3 regions of the Paenisporosarcina macmurdoensis genome follow, and region 2 is predicted to be linked to each of the others. Evidence: riboswitches for the same ligand, from Rfam matches in the RefSeq annotation. Region 2 holds a riboswitch; each other region holds the start of a gene.
The links. A riboswitch is a leader RNA that binds a small molecule or an ion and turns the genes downstream of it on or off. The one in region 2 is predicted to bind S-adenosylmethionine.
Positions count from the first base shown of each region.

Region 1 (5,493 bases), on a different contig from region 2:
ATCGCCAAATCCACCTACCATACCTCCAAGCATGATAATCGATTCGACTACTCTAACGAAGGCATTGGACACTCTTACGTCTTTCGCATCATTAACGGCTTCTTCTGCATGTTCAAACATTTCTTCAGCACACAACCGAGCGGTATGATGAGCGACTTTCAGCGCAACCGGGGGATTGGTTAATCGCCTAATCTGTACGTCTGCCTCATACCACTTGGCTAGCGTGTCGCCGATGCCTGCAATCAAAAGCGGAGCGGGGGCTTCCACTAAAATGCGCGGCTCGACGAGAAGAAGGTCAACACTTATGGGGTACACATCGTAATGCGACATAACCCCTTCATCCGAATAAATAACACTTAGTGGTGTCCACGGTGCGCAGTTTGAAGCGAGTGTCGGAATCAACACCGACTTCGTTCTACTTGCGCTAGCAGCCGCTTTCACCACGTCCAATACTTTTCCTCCGCCTACTCCAATAATGGCATCTACGGCGTAGCTCTGTGCTAGAGCAGCCACTCTGGAAATTTCAGTAACTGTACACTGTCCTTTATAAAAAGCGTGTGTTACATGAATGCTTTTTAGTGTTGGAAAATAGTAGCGTGCTGCATACCATGACTTGACACCTGAAACAATGAGTACTCGTTTGATATTTCTAGACGTTAACTTGTCTTCAAGTTCTTCTAGCACTCCACTTTTACAAACATACTCAGCTGGCGCTCCCCGAATAATGATGTCTTCCATCAGACCCCTTCTCTCTTAACGGTTTGCCATCCACTCTGGTTTACCAAAGCCTTCAAACTCCGAATCAATAATTCCTTCGAATTCTGGTGCTTCCACGATTTCAATTAAGTCTTTCGCTAGTTGTGAGTCTTTATTTGCAGTCGTTACAGCCACAAGGTTACGATAGCGATCTGGCATGTTTTCTAAAATTAATGCATCTAGTAAATCCATATCTGCTGCTAAAGCGAAGTTTCCTGGAACTGCTGCTAAATCTGCACCATCTACTGATCGAGGAAGCTGACCTGCTTCAATTGGTTGGAACACTAAGTTTTTCGTATTGGTCTTAATATCTTTCTCTGACACAGTTAATGGCTCTGCATTTGGATCTAGTTTAATTAAGCCTTGTTCTTCTAAAATTAAAAATGTACGTGCTGCATTTACTGGATCATTTGGAATGGTTATCGTAGCACCGTCTTTCACATCTTCAATAGACTTATAAACATTAGAGTAAATACCCATTGGTGCTGTAGGTACTGTGACAAGTCCCGTTAATTCCATATCATTTTCTTTCGAGAAGTTTTCAATATAAATCGAGTGTTGGAAAAGGTTTGCATCGATTGAGCCATCATCTAATGCAATATTTGGTTGAATGTAATCGCTGAATTCAACGATTTCTACTTTGTAGCCTTTCTCTTCAAGAGCCGGTTGAATGGCTGTTTTCAACATGTCGCTGTAAGGACCTGCTGTACCACCTAATTTTACCGACTTGTCGTTATCCTTGCCTTTTGATTCTTCGTCACTTCCTCCGCATGCAGCAAGTGTCGCTACTAATACAACTAACATCATCGTAAATAAAACCTTTTTCATCTCTGTCTCTCCCCTTTATCGTTTATCTATTGCTTTAGAAGTCCAATCACCCAATTGTTGAATGATTTGAACGAGAACAATTAAAATCACAACCGTGACAACCATAATTGTATTGTCATAACGGTAATAGCCGAAGCGTATTGCCAAGTCTCCAATTCCGCCTCCGCCCACTACACCAGCCATAGCTGAGTAAGCAACGAGGCTAATGATAGTCATCGTCACTCCTTGTACGATGCTCGACTTCGCTTCAGGTAATAACACATCTCTGATAATCATCCAAGGAGTTGCTCCTACTGCAACGGCAGCTTCGATAACACCTTTATCAATTTCGCGGAGTGATGTTTCAACAATTCGAGCGAAAAATGGAATGGCCGCAACCGATAAAGAAACACTTGCTGCTGCTGGACCAATCGTTGAATCAACAAGTAATTTGGTTAATGGAATAAGTGCAACTAACAAAATAATAAACGGAATGGAACGAACCATATTCACAATAAAACCGAGTACGCCTTTTACAAATCGATTTTCTAAGAACAATCCCCGATCGGTAATGAAAAGTACAATCCCAAGTGGTAATCCAATCACAATTGCTACCGTCAGTGAAATTCCAATCATATACATTGTTTGCCCAAATGCTTTGAGGATGTCTGGCCATAATTCAATCACATGCTGGATATCAATGCCCATTTTGTATCACCTCCACTTGCGCTCCACGGCCTTCCATATAGCTAACGGCTCTTGTAATATTGTCCGGTTGGCCTTGAATTTCCATTAAGAACAAACCGAGAGGCACTTCTTGTATGTATTCAATCGAACCGTGCAAGAAATTTCCCCGTACATCAAAATGTTGAACCATATCAGAAATAACACCTTCACCTGCTACTTCTCCTTTAAACATCACTTTCACAATGCTTCCAGTCACTTTAGCCAAAATAGCTTGTGGCACTTCAAATGACAGTACGCTACTAATAAATTCTTTCGTCAGCTCAGCTTTTGGATTTGAGAAAATTTCGTAAACTGATCCTTCTTCTACTACTCGCCCGTCTTGCATAACTGCCATACGGTCGCAGATTTCTTTCACTACATTCATTTCATGCGTGATTAACACAATCGTGATGTTTAATTCGCGGTTTATCTTTTTTAGTAATCGAAGAATGGACAACGTTGTATTTGGATCAAGCGCTGAGGTTGCTTCGTCACACAATAACAAGGAAGGGTTATTTGCTAGCGCACGGGCTATTCCAACACGTTGCTTCTGCCCACCGCTCAGTTGTGCCGGATACACATCTTTCTTATCTGTTAAACCAACCATTTCAAGAAGTTCATTTACACGAGATGTCATTTTTTCTCCTGGCGTATTTGCTGCTTTTAATGCAAATGCAATGTTTTCAGCAACTGTCTTTTGGCTAATCAAGTAAAAATGTTGAAAAATCATGCCAATTTTCAAGCGTGCTTTCCGTAATTCTTCACGCTTTAATTTGGTTAAATCACGTCCATTCACTTCAATTTGGCCACTGGTTGGTCTTTCGAGTAAGTTGATACAGCGTAATAGCGAACTCTTGCCAGCTCCTGAATACCCCACAATTCCGAATACTTCTCCTTCAGCGATGGTGAGATTAACTCGATCAACACCCATGACCAGACCTTTTTTCGTTTTATACTCTTTAGATAAATCATTAATTCGTATCATTACAAGCTCCTTTTCACCTTCTGGAAAACAAAAAATGCCCCTTTCATAATGAAAGAGGCACCGAAAAATGGATTCTGGGTTATCTTTCAGAATGAAATCATTCTGTAGGAATTGGCACCTTCCCAGCTAATGCTGGGGGTTGCCGGACGTCATAGGGCCTATCCCTCGGTCTCTCTTGATAAGTTGTTTCCATATGTAGTTGTATTTGTTGCTCGAACTAAATCTTACGACGTTTCTTAACGACTGTCAAACCTTTTTTCACTTTTCAAATAATGATTGGTAAAGTGACGGTCTACGATCCTCATACACGGGGATGCGTGTACGTACTTCTTCAACCTCTGAGAAATCAACGTCAATTACCGCGTACTCTTCATGTTCAGTGCCGGTCCACAACACTTTTCCCCACGGTGCAATAATCATTGATTGACCATTAAATTGATTGTTTGGATCCGAACCAATTCGATTCACCGCAATGACGAAACATTGGTTTTCAATTGCACGCGCTTGAAGTAAAATCTTCCAATGGTCAATGCGTGTAGAAGGCCACTGTGCTGGAACGAATAACACCTTTGCGCCTGCTAATGCGTGCGCCCGTAACCATTCAGGGAATCGTAAATCATAACATATAACTCCTCCAGCTTGTATAGAACCTAGAGTAAACACATTTTCCTTATTTCCTGCTTGTAGGTATAGATGTTCGTCCATCAAGCGGAATAAATGTGCTTTATCGTATTCACCAACAAGCTCTCCATCGTTTGAATACACATACATCGTGTTATAGAAGTTAGCTCCTTTTTTTGTTGAAACCGAACCGCCTACGATATGTATGTGATAGGTTCGTGCTAAATTGGAAAGAAACTTTTTCGTACGCTTTCCTTCGATGTCGGCGAGGTTTTCTAACTCAGTTAAAGCATAAGCAGTATTCCACATTTCTGGTAAAGCAACGAGCTCTGCCCCTTCACTAACCACTTTTTTAATTAACGTTTGAACGTTGTGAAAATTTTTTTCAGGGTCAGCAAACGCAACGTCGAGCTGAATGCATGCGATTTTCATGGATACACCACCTATAGACAAGATACTCAAAAGGTTATAAGATTTGGCTGATGATTGCAACTATTTCAGAAAATGAGGAAATGCCATGGAACTCTCAAAAAAACTACAACAATTGCCTCCACAGTTTTTTGCTTCTCTTGTACAAAAAGTTGGAGCTGCGGTCGCACAAGGTCGTGATGTAATTAATTTAGGTCAAGGAAATCCTGACCAACCAACACCTCCACACATCGTACAAGCTTTACAACAAGCTGTTGAAAATCCAGTTACCCACAAATATTCGCCATTCCGGGGAATAAGCGAATTGAAAGAAGCTGCCGCTAACTTTTATAAACGGGAATACAACGTTGATATCGATCCGTTGACGGAAGTAGCTGTACTATTTGGAACAAAAATCGGACTTGTTGAATTGCCAATGGCCGTATTAAATCCGGGAGATTGGATGCTGCTACCAGACCCTGGATACCCTGATTATTTATCAGGAGTTGTGATGGCCGGCGTACACTATGAAACGCTTCCACTTGTAGCAGACAATAACTTTTTACCAGATTACAATTTACTTTCTGAAGAAAGTAAGGAACGTGCAAAACTAATATATCTTAACTACCCAAACAACCCTACTGGAGCGACGGCTACCCTTGAATTCTTCAACGAAACCGTTGCATTTGCTAAAGAAAATGGGATTGCCGTATCACATGATTTCGCCTATGGTGCCATTGGATTTGAAGGAATAAAACCAGTAAGTTTCTTGCAAGCTGAAGGCGCAAAAGACATCGGAATTGAAATGTACACATTATCCAAAACATATAATATGGCAGGATGGCGTGTCGGATTTGCTGTCGGAAATACACAAATAATTGAAGCCCTAAACTTGATTCAGGACCATATGTTTGTAAGCCTATTCCCAGCTATCCAACACGCAGCTATTGCTGCATTAAATGACAATCAAACATGTGTACACGAATTAGTCGATCGCTACGAAAAACGACGCAATGTCTTTATAAACGCATGCAACCGCATTGGATGGCAAGTGGAAGCGCCTAAAGGATCCTTCTTTGCATGGCTACCCGTTCCTAAAGGCTACACGAGCCAGAACTTCGCTGATAAACTTTTAAATGAAGCAGATGTAGCTATAGCCCCTGGAAATGGCTTTGGCGAGTTTGGTGAAG
Region 1 is NZ_JBHSRI010000004.1:580-6,072, reverse strand. Features, by position in the region: gene ACFPYN_RS04940 (iron-containing alcohol dehydrogenase family protein) at 1-738, opposite strand, end outside; gene ACFPYN_RS04935 (MetQ/NlpA family ABC transporter substrate-binding protein) at 754-1,584, opposite strand; gene ACFPYN_RS04930 (methionine ABC transporter permease) at 1,600-2,271, opposite strand; gene ACFPYN_RS04925 (methionine ABC transporter ATP-binding protein) at 2,261-3,274, opposite strand; SAM riboswitch class I at 3,351-3,459, opposite strand; gene ACFPYN_RS04920 (carbon-nitrogen family hydrolase) at 3,533-4,327, opposite strand; gene ACFPYN_RS04915 (pyridoxal phosphate-dependent aminotransferase) at 4,413-5,493, shown strand, end outside.
Region 1: another riboswitch for S-adenosylmethionine. It lies ahead of ACFPYN_RS04925 (methionine ABC transporter ATP-binding protein); the one in region 2 lies ahead of ACFPYN_RS16410 (O-acetylhomoserine aminocarboxypropyltransferase/cysteine synthase family protein).

Region 2 (5,493 bases):
CAATTCCGCCTCTATCTCTTCCTATATCATGTGTATTCATAGCTCTTAACAGTGTAAGGTAGCTATTGGCATCAAAACGGTTTGTTAGTTTAGTTCCTTGATATTTCATATAGGATTCAATTTCAAACAAACCAGTACTTGTGGTTTTTCGAGCAAAACGGTCTTTATGTAATTGTTCGCTACGATAAGTAACTAACCCGGCCATACGTGCTGTTTCAAACCCTTTGATATGTGAAGAACACATATAGTTTCCATTGCAATAGTTTGCATCTGTTTCGATTGCATGGATACCAATATAGTTAAAGGCAATTCCTGTATCACTTAGATAAGGAGTAACTGCTAAAGGAACCAGTACATCCATATCTTTTGGGTAAAGGAGCCCCCACTCTAGAACGCGCATGCCACCAAGTGAACCCCCAATTACTGCATGGAGTCTATCAATTCCCAATGCGAGTAATCCCTGTTTTTCAGCATGGACCATATCTCGAATTGTAATAGTTGGGAAGGACGCGCGATATGATTCACCGGTTGTGGGGTTAATCGTTGATGGACCAGTTGAACCTGAACAACCACCCAGAACATTCCACGTAATTACTTGAAATACATTTGTATCAATTATTTTCCCTGCTCCAATTAACCCGCTCCACCATCCGGGTTTTTCCGGAGTTCCGGTTGCATATTGATTTCCAGTTAAAGCATGGCAAATTAGAATTACAGGTGCATCTGATGGACCAAACGATTCATATGAAAGTTCGACTTGTTCGAGCAGTTCTCCTGACTCTGTTTGGAAGTTTCCTATTCCTACACTTCCTATTACCACTAAAACTCACCTCCAAGTTAAATCGGTACGACGATTGCTTTTTCTATCGCTTGCTCTAAATCCGCTACTAAGTCCTCTACCGACTCTAATCCTACTGAAAGTCGAATCAATTCTTCAGTGACACCTGATTTCCTTAATTCTTCTCCGCTTAACTGTTGATGTGTAGTAGAAGCTGGATGAATAATAAGCGACTTAGCATCACCTACATTAGCAACATGAGACCAAATTTGAACGCTATCGATAATTTTCCGACCAGCATCTCGACCTCCTTTGATCCCAAAATTCACAATTGAACCGTATCCATTCTTTAAGTATTTATTAGCCAGTTGATGTGATGGATGTGATTCAAATCCATTAAAATTAACCCACTCCACTGCAGGATGACTCTCTAGATATGCAGCCACCGCTGCAGCATTTTCATTGTGTTTAGGGACACGTAAATGCAATGTTTCAAGACCTTGCAAAAAAGCAAATGCGTTCTCTGGGCTTAGACACGGACCAAAGTCACGCAGTAATTGAACACGAAGTTTGATGGCGAACGCGACTTGAGGAACGTCAATTGCATATCGCAATCCATGATAACTTGGATCTGGCTCCGTAAACCCTGGAAACTTTTCGCTATTCCAGTCAAACGTTCCTGCATCCACTACTACTCCTCCGATAGATGTGCCATGTCCACCAATCCACTTTGTGGCGGAATGGACGACTACATCTGCACCGAATTCAATAGGATTACATCCGTATGGAGTCGCGAATGTATTATCAATAATCAAAGGTATTCCGTTGTCATGTGCAATGCTAGAAACTGCCTCAACATCTAATACATGAAGGCTTGGGTTTCCAATAATTTCACCAAATATTGCTTTGGTTCTTTCAGTAATGGCATCACGGAAATTCTCAGGATTTGTTGAGTCAACAAATTTCACTGTAATTCCATACCTTGGGAGTGTGTTTGCAAATAAATTATATGTCCCACCGTACAAATTACTCGCCGCAACGATTTCATCACCTGTTCCAGCAACATTTAGAATAGAAAATGCAATGGCTGCCATCCCACTCGAAAGTGCTACTGCGGCAGTACCCCCTTCAAGTAAAGCAATTCGTTGTTCAAATACATCCACTGTCGGATTGCCTATTCGAGAATAAATATTTCCTGCCTCTTGCAAAGCAAATAAATTTTGAGCATGTTCAGTATCTCTGAACACAAAAGAAGTTGTTTTGTAAATGGGTACTGCTCGAGAACCTGTTACTGGATCTGGCTGCTGTCCCCCGTGTAAAAGTAGCGTTTCTGGTTGAAGATTTGTCATTGTTTTTTCCTCCTGATTTGTGGTTTAGATGGAAGAGTGGAGGAGAAAGAGGAGTTTTGGAATACAAAAAGCCCCTTCTTCACTTAAGAAGAGGGGGCTCGCAAATGCGTATACCTCCTCTTATCTTTCAGATCCACATGAAGAAATCTGTAGGAATTAGCACCTTTGCAAGTTCTTCACTTGCCGGTTGCTGGGCATCGTAGGGCCTAGTCCCTCCGCCACTCTTGATAAGAGTATTTGATTCAATTTTCCATCTTGAGAAACAGTATATGTTCCACAGGAAGAAAAAGTCAAGAATTAATTATTTATTTTTTTCGAAACTTCAGACTATATTCAAACGTTTAATGATTGAGCAGATATAAGGAGTTGAGATTATGAATCTTGCTTTACTTGCGCTACTGATTATCCTAGCAGGCTATTTTATTGGCAGTTTACATGGCTCCTATATCGCACAATGGGTATCGGGTGTGAAGGTAAAAGAGCAAGGAGTAAAAAATTCTGGAGCGTCTAATGCAACGATTGTCTTAGGTTTGAAATTCGGGGCTTTAGTAGCTCTACTTGATATTGGTAAAGGACTCATCGCTGTCCTATTTTTAGCCCGGATATTACATAAGCACAGTCTCTTTACTGATGACACCCCTACTCTGCTTTTATTAATGGGAGCAGCTGTCATCATCGGACATAATTTTCCTTTGTGGATGAATTTTGATGGCGGCAAAGGAACGGCATCCCTTATTGGAATAATGTTTGCTGTCGATTGGAGAATGGGTTGTGTCGGATTGGCATTGCTAATCTTACTATCTCTCTTAACTGACTATTTACCATTAGGCGTTCTTTTTTTATACTTAACATTTTTAGTGTATGTATTTTGGTTTACAGAAGGACTTTGGCCAGCCATCATCTCACTAACTCTTTTCACTTTAGCTATTTGGAAACATAGAGAAAATATCTTGCGAATAAGGATTGGAACTGAACCTAAAGTTTCTACTGTTTTGAAAAAGAAAAAAGCGATGTCCTCATGAAATTTATGAGAAGATCGCTTTTACTACTTTGCTAAGTTGAAGAATGCAGTTGATATTGAAGAACCACGCAAGAGCGTGGAGTAATAAAATTCAAGAAACGAAACTTTGACCGTTATTAAGGATGACAGGTTTCCAGTTCGCTTCGGACGCTAAACCTGCTGCACAATAAATCTAGAGACTAAAAGGGATGGGCTTGTGACCTGTAAGCACATAATTATTCGGGTTTGGTTTACTACAGAATAGAGGGTTTCTTGACATAGATGTTCGGCCAAAGATACTATTTTGGCCTCTTCTTGCTGCTTTTATTTTCAAGATAAATTGGCATGAGTTAAGTTAAATTAAATTTAATAAGTATCATCATAATATACTGAACCCTTGTGGCAAAATAAAAAACAAACAATAGAGTATTTATGCACCTTCAAGAAGAAAAAGCATAGAGAACGAGAGCCACAAGTATGTGGTTTTCAAACTTGTTGGGGCTGCCTAATAAGTCCCTAATATAAAATAAGTGGAGAAAATTGATTCTTTTTTCTGCACCTACTTTAGAACATTGTAAAAAGTTATAATTGTCTGTTTTGCACATGAACTTATGGTTTATTGGAGTGAAAGGCGGCAAAAAAGACTGCTCCTGCGGTTACTCGTCGCAAAGATATTGGACGAATGACAGTTCGTCCAATATCTTTCCAGCGGGAATAGCATGAGCGGAAGACCCCGCAGACGAGCTTGCTCGTCGAGGAGGCTGAGGACATGCCCGCGGAAAGCGTCCGCCTGCAACGAAAATCAACTTCTACTAAATATAAATATGGAACACCAATATTTATATTTTATGACTTTTAGGACAACCCCTAACGCAAATGTACAATTTACAACAGTAAATACAAAGCCTATTATTTAGTTTCGCGGTGCAATGTCATTTTCTTTAATCGTTTTGAATACTTTTGCATCTCAATACGTTCTGGATTGTTACGTTTATTTTTAGTTGAAATATAGTTTTTGTCGCCTGTCTCTGTGCAAGCTAACGTGATATTTACTCTCATAATGATATCCTCCAATTTATTAAATAGTAATGATTACGTTTTATAATATACCATACTATTTCTTTTACCGCCAATTGCAATTATCTTTATTCCTAGATGATTCCAATAATGATAAACTAATAATAGATTTATTGAAATTAAGGGAGTGGAATGGGATGCAAGAAATATTAATTGAACGCCTTGTTCGCTATGCGAAAATAGACACACAATCTGATGCAAACAGTTCGACATGTCCATCAACACCTGGACAATGGGATTTACTGCATGAACTTGAAAAAGAATTAGCATCTATCGGTATGGAAGAAATTTCACTTGATGAAAGTGGTTACTTATTTGCCACATTGCCTTCCAATACAGATCATGAAATGCCAACCATTGGCTTCTTAGCTCATGTTGATACAGCAACGGATTATACAGGGAAAAATGTGAATCCTCAACGAATCGACTGCTACGAAGGTGGCGACATCACATTAAATGAAACAACATTTATGTCTCCTAGCGATTTTCCAGAGCTAAACAATTATATTGGCCATACATTAATTACAACAGATGGTACGACATTATTAGGAGCTGACAATAAAGCAGGTATTGCTGAAATTGTCACGGCTATGGAATTTCTAATTAAAAACCCAGACATTAAACACGGGAAGCTTCGAATTGCTTTTACTCCTGACGAAGAAATTGGTCGTGGTCCTCATAAATTTGATGTCGAGAAATTTGATGCGAAATATGCCTACACAATGGATGGTGGTCCTCTAGGGGAACTACAATTTGAAAGTTTTAATGCAGCAGCGGCTAAAGTTATCACGCATGGAACTAGCGTACATCCAGGTTCTGCAAAAAACAAAATGGTCAATGCTTTAACAATCGCCATGAAGTTCCAGTCTCAAATGCCAGCACAAGAAGTTCCTGAAAAGACTGAAGGCTATGAAGGATTTATTCATTTAATGAATTTTAGCGGCCATGTGGAAGAAGCACAGTTATCATATATCATTCGCGACTTTGATAAAGAAAAATTTGAAGTAAAAAAAGCATTATTTGAAAAAGCTGCTGCTGAAGTGAAATCAGAGTTTGGTCCAAATGCTATTACAGTTGAACTAAATGATCAATATTACAATATGGGTGAGAAAATAGAGCCCGTTAAAGAAATTGTTGATATTGCTCATCAAGCTATGACAAATCTATTAATTACACCTTTAGTCCTTCCAATCCGAGGAGGAACAGATGGATCTCAATTGTCTTATATGGGATTACCGACTCCAAACATCTTTACAGGTGGAGAAAACTATCACGGAAAATATGAATAT
Region 2 is NZ_JBHSRI010000025.1:550,532-556,024, reverse strand. Features, by position in the region: gene metX (homoserine O-acetyltransferase MetX) at 1-820, opposite strand, end outside; gene ACFPYN_RS16410 (O-acetylhomoserine aminocarboxypropyltransferase/cysteine synthase family protein) at 838-2,127, opposite strand; SAM riboswitch class I at 2,245-2,361, opposite strand; gene ACFPYN_RS16405 (glycerol-3-phosphate acyltransferase) at 2,502-3,149, shown strand; gene rpmG (50S ribosomal protein L33) at 4,037-4,186, opposite strand; gene pepT (peptidase T) at 4,342-5,493, shown strand, end outside.

Region 3 (5,493 bases), on a different contig from region 2:
TATTAATCGCAATGACACATGAAAGCCCCCTTAAGTTTTAGTTGTAGTAGTGTTCTAACTTCATATTGTAAAAATGAAAAATCCCGAAATACTTCCTACCTCCATTGTACATAACTACTGCAAGAGGTGGAAATTATTCGGGATTTTTACCTGTAAAATCAATAGTCGCTGTATCTAGTGGCCAATATCTCGCGACTACTTTACCGACAATATCATCTTTTTTCACAAACTGAAAATATCGACTATCTAAGCTTTGTCTGCGATTATCCCCAAGAACAAAATAGGAATCTGGTGGAATTCGCACAACTCCGGTAAGCGTTTGAAGTGTGAAATTTTCAGTCAATCGATCATTCGGATCTCGATAGGCATCGTATGATTGCAAAAATGGTTCCTCTACGCGTTTATCATTAATAAATAGCTTGTCATTATAATACGTAATTACATCTCCCGGGAGGCCAATAATTCGTTTGACATAATCTTCATTTTCATCCGTATGAAAAACTAGCACATCTAAGCGTTCTATGTCGCCAATTGAATAAGAAATTTTACTGACTAGTACTTTATCAGTATTTTGAAGTGTAGGCTGCATCGATTGTCCAGAAACTGAGTAATTTGTTACCACTAATGAGCGAATGACAACAATGATTAACAGTCCAATGATAATTGCTTTTGCCCATTCCCATGCTTCCTGTTTCAATGAACTCAAACCATGGGCCCCTTTCCTTTTTGTCTTTCTTTTTGAATCATTCGAAAATCCGCTTCAACTTTCGCATTTAGCCTGCGTTCTATTTGTTTACCTAAAAGCCACAACAAACCGATAACTGCCACTACGATAGCTGTACGTATAGGTTGTGTGATAAGTGCTTTAATATCATAGCCGATAAAACTGATGGTTAAAATCATCACAAATTTACCAGCGAGCAACGTCCATAAATACGTATTCTTTTTTATATCTGATAGACCCGCCACCACGTTCACGAGTGCAGAAGGGGTAAACGGAAAACATAACAATAAAAATAAAGGTCCAAAACCATGAGTTTCAACCCAATGTATTAACTTTTGAACACGTTCATGTTTGGTCATGACTCCAAGAAAGCGTGCACGTCCATATTTTCGAATGATTAAAAACACAATATAAGAACCAATAGTTGTTCCTGCCCAAGATATTAAAAAACCTATCCATAAACCATATGCGCTAGCATTGGCAAAAACGAATGCAAATAGGGGTAAAAATGGTAAAAAAGATTCTAAAAATGGCAATAAGAATCCGATTAGAGGTCCAAGTGATTTGTAATCTCTAGTTAGTTCTAATAAATTTTCTGCGGTTAGCCAATCAAACATGTTCCTCATCCTCAAAAATAGTATAGGTATTGCCAGTTTTCCCGAGACAAGCTCGCATCAAACATATTGATAGGTAATGATCAGGTGTATAACAGACATTGTGTCACGCGTGTTCACATAACAGTGGGTTTGGTTACCTGAAAAAACCAAGGTGTCACCTGTATCTAATTTAATTTCTTCAGCTTCCAATATGATTTGTATCTCCCCTTGGATAACTGTTAACGATTCCTCGACTCCATCCATATGAGCAACACTTTCATACGAACAGTGTGGATCTAACTCGATCCTGTAAAATTCCCATCCACGTTCCGGGCTATACGGAATGACGGAAAATACGCGATAGCGGCCTTCATCTTCTGTTAAGAATGGAATTTCTGAAGATGAGATTTTCTTTAAAGTAGATTTTGGTGCTTGTAAAAGAGAAGAGAAACTAACTTTCAGCCCATCTGCAATTTTCCAAATAGTTGATACGGTTGGATTAGACTCCCCTTTTTCCATTTGGGCAAGTTGCGCTTTACTGACATCGGTCAGTTTCGCAATATCATCTAAACTCATACCACGTTGATGTCTAATCTTTTTTAGTTGAACACCTAAATTACGTCTCATCTGTTCCATAATTTCACCTCTCATTGTTTATTTTAACATACAGATGTATAATCTATTAAACATTCAGCGAGAGGAGCATATGACATATGACATTTATGAATGGCATTCGAGCCGGTTTAAGCATAGCTATCGGTTACTTTCCAATTGCTTTAACTTTTGGCTTACTCGCTAAAACAAGCGGCTTATCTATGTGGGAAGCAACGGCCATGAGTATGTTTGTTTTTGCAGGTGCTGCTCAATACATATCTTTAACCTTAATTACAACGGGCGTTGATCCCATATTAATTGTTTTAAATACGTTTGTCGTTAACATTCGTCACTTTCTAATGACGGCTTCATTGAATGAAAAGATGCAGCCGGATGCACGTTGGAAAAAAGCCATTTATGCATTTGGCGTTACCGATGAATCATTTTCCGTATTAGCAACACAAAAACAAGAAACAATCAGGACCTCCTTTGCTGCAGGTGTCATATTGATCTCCTATGGCAGTTGGGTGGTCTTTACTGCTCTCGGCCATGTCATAGGCGCAAATTTACCCGCGTTCCTCCAAGCAGCCATGTCTATAGCATTATATGCAATGTTTGTAGGCTTGCTCGTTCCTTCAATGAAAGGCAATCGAAAAGTAGCATTGCTTGCCTTGTTCGGGGCAGTTATTCACAGTGCCTTGTATTGGAGCGGCTTATTATCAACTGGTTGGGCCATATTAGTCGCCACTTTAGGTTCGGCGATTTTGGTTGAAATTCTATATACCCGGAAAGGACGTGTCGCTTAATGGAGAAGTGGTATTGGTGGATGATTCTTGGAATGGCGATTGTGACCTATATTCCGCGAGTTGTTCCGTTAACCTTTTTAGAAGGACGTGAATTACCGCCGCTCGTTAGTGGTGTCTTAAGAAATATTCCCTTTGCTGTATTAGGTGCATTGATATTTCCTGCCATTCTTTTTGTTCAAGAAGGCCATTTATTATTTGGCTTGATAGGTGCCATCGCAGCATTCGCGTTAGCGTTTGCTGGAGCAAATGTGATACTCGTTGTTATGGGTTCAATTGCCGTATTGGCTTTTTATAGCTTGATAAGTTGATATTGTTGTTCCTTATACACTTCGCCATTCATGAATTAATTTTAATCTATTTGGATCTAAAACTTACATATTATATAATTGTCTGAATAGTTTTACTTTTTAATAAAGGTTGACGATTTATTTCGAAAGGCGTAAAGTCAAAATCAATTCTTGCAACAATTTTATAGCAACACATCACTTTCTTATCTAGAGAGACCGAGGGACAGGCCCTTTGACGTCTCGGCAGCGGGTTCAACATAATTGTTGAACACTGTGCCAACTCCTGCAAGCGAACGCATGTAATCGCTTGGAAGATGAGAACGAGATGGTTTTCCGTAAATTCGGAGAGCCTTCTTTTTCTTGAGTATAAGAAAAAGAAAGCTCTCTTTTTTTCGTTCAGAGATAGAAAGTTGATGCGCTAAAATTGCTTGCGGAATCAATTATTTCTCACTACATGGGGTTCCCCACTTCCTGAATGACAATAATTGACCATTCTTCAATAAGGAGGTTTCCCAGTTCACAGGAATTTATTTCAACACACAGATTCATAAGTAATCCAAGACTTTTTTAATAAGGACCTGTAAAAAAATGATGTTGAAATTGGAGAACAACTGGAAGAGTATAATTGCGCCTAGTAAGTAAACATAATTCAACAGAGTCAATAATAAAAAATTGGAGGAACATAATATGACATTGGTAATTGATTCGAAATCTCGCATTTATGAAAGTATTGATAGCCACGCTGAGCGATTAATCTCATTGGCAAAAGAAATCCATGCGAAACCTGAAATTGGTAATGAAGAAGTCTTTGCTAGCTATTCTTTAAGCGAGTATTTGCGCGAATTTGGTTTTGAAGTGACTCTTAGTGTGGCTGGTCATGACACTGCCTTTTATGCTGTTAAAGATTCTGGTGTGGAAGGCCCTACTATTGCTTTCTTAGCAGAATATGATGCACTTCCAGGCTTAGGTCATGCTTGTGGCCATAATATAATTGGCACAACAAGTGTTGCTGCAGGTATAGCCCTATCAGAAGTATTGTTTGAGACTGGCGGAAAAGTTATTGTACTTGGAACTCCTGCAGAAGAAGGCGGTCCTAACGGTAGTGCAAAAGGAAGCTTTGTTCGACATGGTTTATTAGAAAATGTGGATGTTGCTTTAATGATTCATCCATCAGGACGTACAAGTTTGACTAGCCCCACCCTTGCTGTGGATCCACTTGATTTTCATTTTTATGGCACAGCAGCACATGCTTCTGGTTCTCCTGAAAAAGGCATAAACGCATTGGATTCGGTCATTCAATTATTCAATGGCATCAATGCCCTCCGTCAACACGTCACTAGTGATGTACGCATTCACGGTATCATCACACATGGTGGCGATGCACCGAACATTGTGCCTGACTATGCATCCGCTCGCTTTTACATTCGTGCAGACACATGGGCTAAAACAGAAGCTGTAAGTACACGTATTCGTGCGATTGCAGAAGGTGCTGCTTTATCAACTGGTGCAACCGTTAAAGTTGAACGATTCCAAAATGAAGTTCAGGACTTCGTCTTAAACAATGTACTAGACAGTGTTTTACATGAAGAATTGGAATCACATGGTGAAGTAGTATTCTCAAAAAGAAGCCGAGGGTTAGGCTCAACCGATGCAGGAAACATCAGTTATGTCGTACCGACAGCACATCCTTATATTAAAATTGGACCTGACGAATTGATTGCTCATACAAATGAATTTCGTGAAGCCGCAAACTCTGATGTTGGTTACAAGGCTCTAGTTACTGGAGCAAAAACACTTGCCGGAGCAGGTTATCGCTTATTGAGTGAACCAGCATTACTTCATCAAGTACGAAAAGCACATGAAGTAGCACTTAAAGCGAAGGATGAAAAATAGATGTTTAAATCATTCGAGTGGCTCATTCGCCGCTCGTTTTTTTGTTGCCGCTCCATTCTTTTCATCAAAAAAAGTGAATGGCCATTTAGCCACCCACCGTTAAGAGAACTTTGGAAAATTGATGTAAAGACCCATAACGCCGACTTTTCCCTTAGAGAATCTCATTCTAGCTCGACACTTGAGTTGGAATGATGAAAGTCTGACTTGTTAAGGACATCCACTGAAGCTGGATGTCCCCATTTTTGTTGAAACGCTCGTAGTCGACACAGAACCGCTGATAGTCGACAAAGATTCGCCGATACCCACGTCTTTTGCGCTGATAGTCGACACGAATCCGCTCATAGCATTCAGAAATCCGCTCATAGCAGCTACGACACTGATTCATGCAAATACAAGCATTGATACAAATACTAGTACTATAAAAGCAATTGTATAATCTATCGCTTTATTGCCATTGACTCATTCCGCCACGTACATTCACGACGTTCGTAAAGCCAGCTTTCTTTAATATTCCAGCTGCACGAGAACTACGCATGCCACTTTGACAAATAACATATGTTTCTTTTGTTTTATCAAGTTTATCTAATTTAGAA
Region 3 is NZ_JBHSRI010000002.1:246,532-252,024, reverse strand. Features, by position in the region: gene addB (helicase-exonuclease AddAB subunit AddB) at 1-18, opposite strand, end outside; gene lepB (signal peptidase I) at 134-706, opposite strand; gene ACFPYN_RS01120 (TVP38/TMEM64 family protein) at 703-1,341, opposite strand; gene ACFPYN_RS01115 (helix-turn-helix domain-containing protein) at 1,399-1,956, opposite strand; gene ACFPYN_RS01110 (AzlC family ABC transporter permease) at 2,034-2,720, shown strand; gene ACFPYN_RS01105 (AzlD domain-containing protein) at 2,720-3,028, shown strand; SAM riboswitch class I at 3,208-3,328, shown strand; gene ACFPYN_RS01100 (M20 family metallopeptidase) at 3,695-4,900, shown strand; gene ACFPYN_RS01095 (rhodanese-like domain-containing protein) at 5,346-5,493, opposite strand, start outside.
Region 3: another riboswitch for S-adenosylmethionine. It lies ahead of ACFPYN_RS01100 (M20 family metallopeptidase); the one in region 2 lies ahead of ACFPYN_RS16410 (O-acetylhomoserine aminocarboxypropyltransferase/cysteine synthase family protein).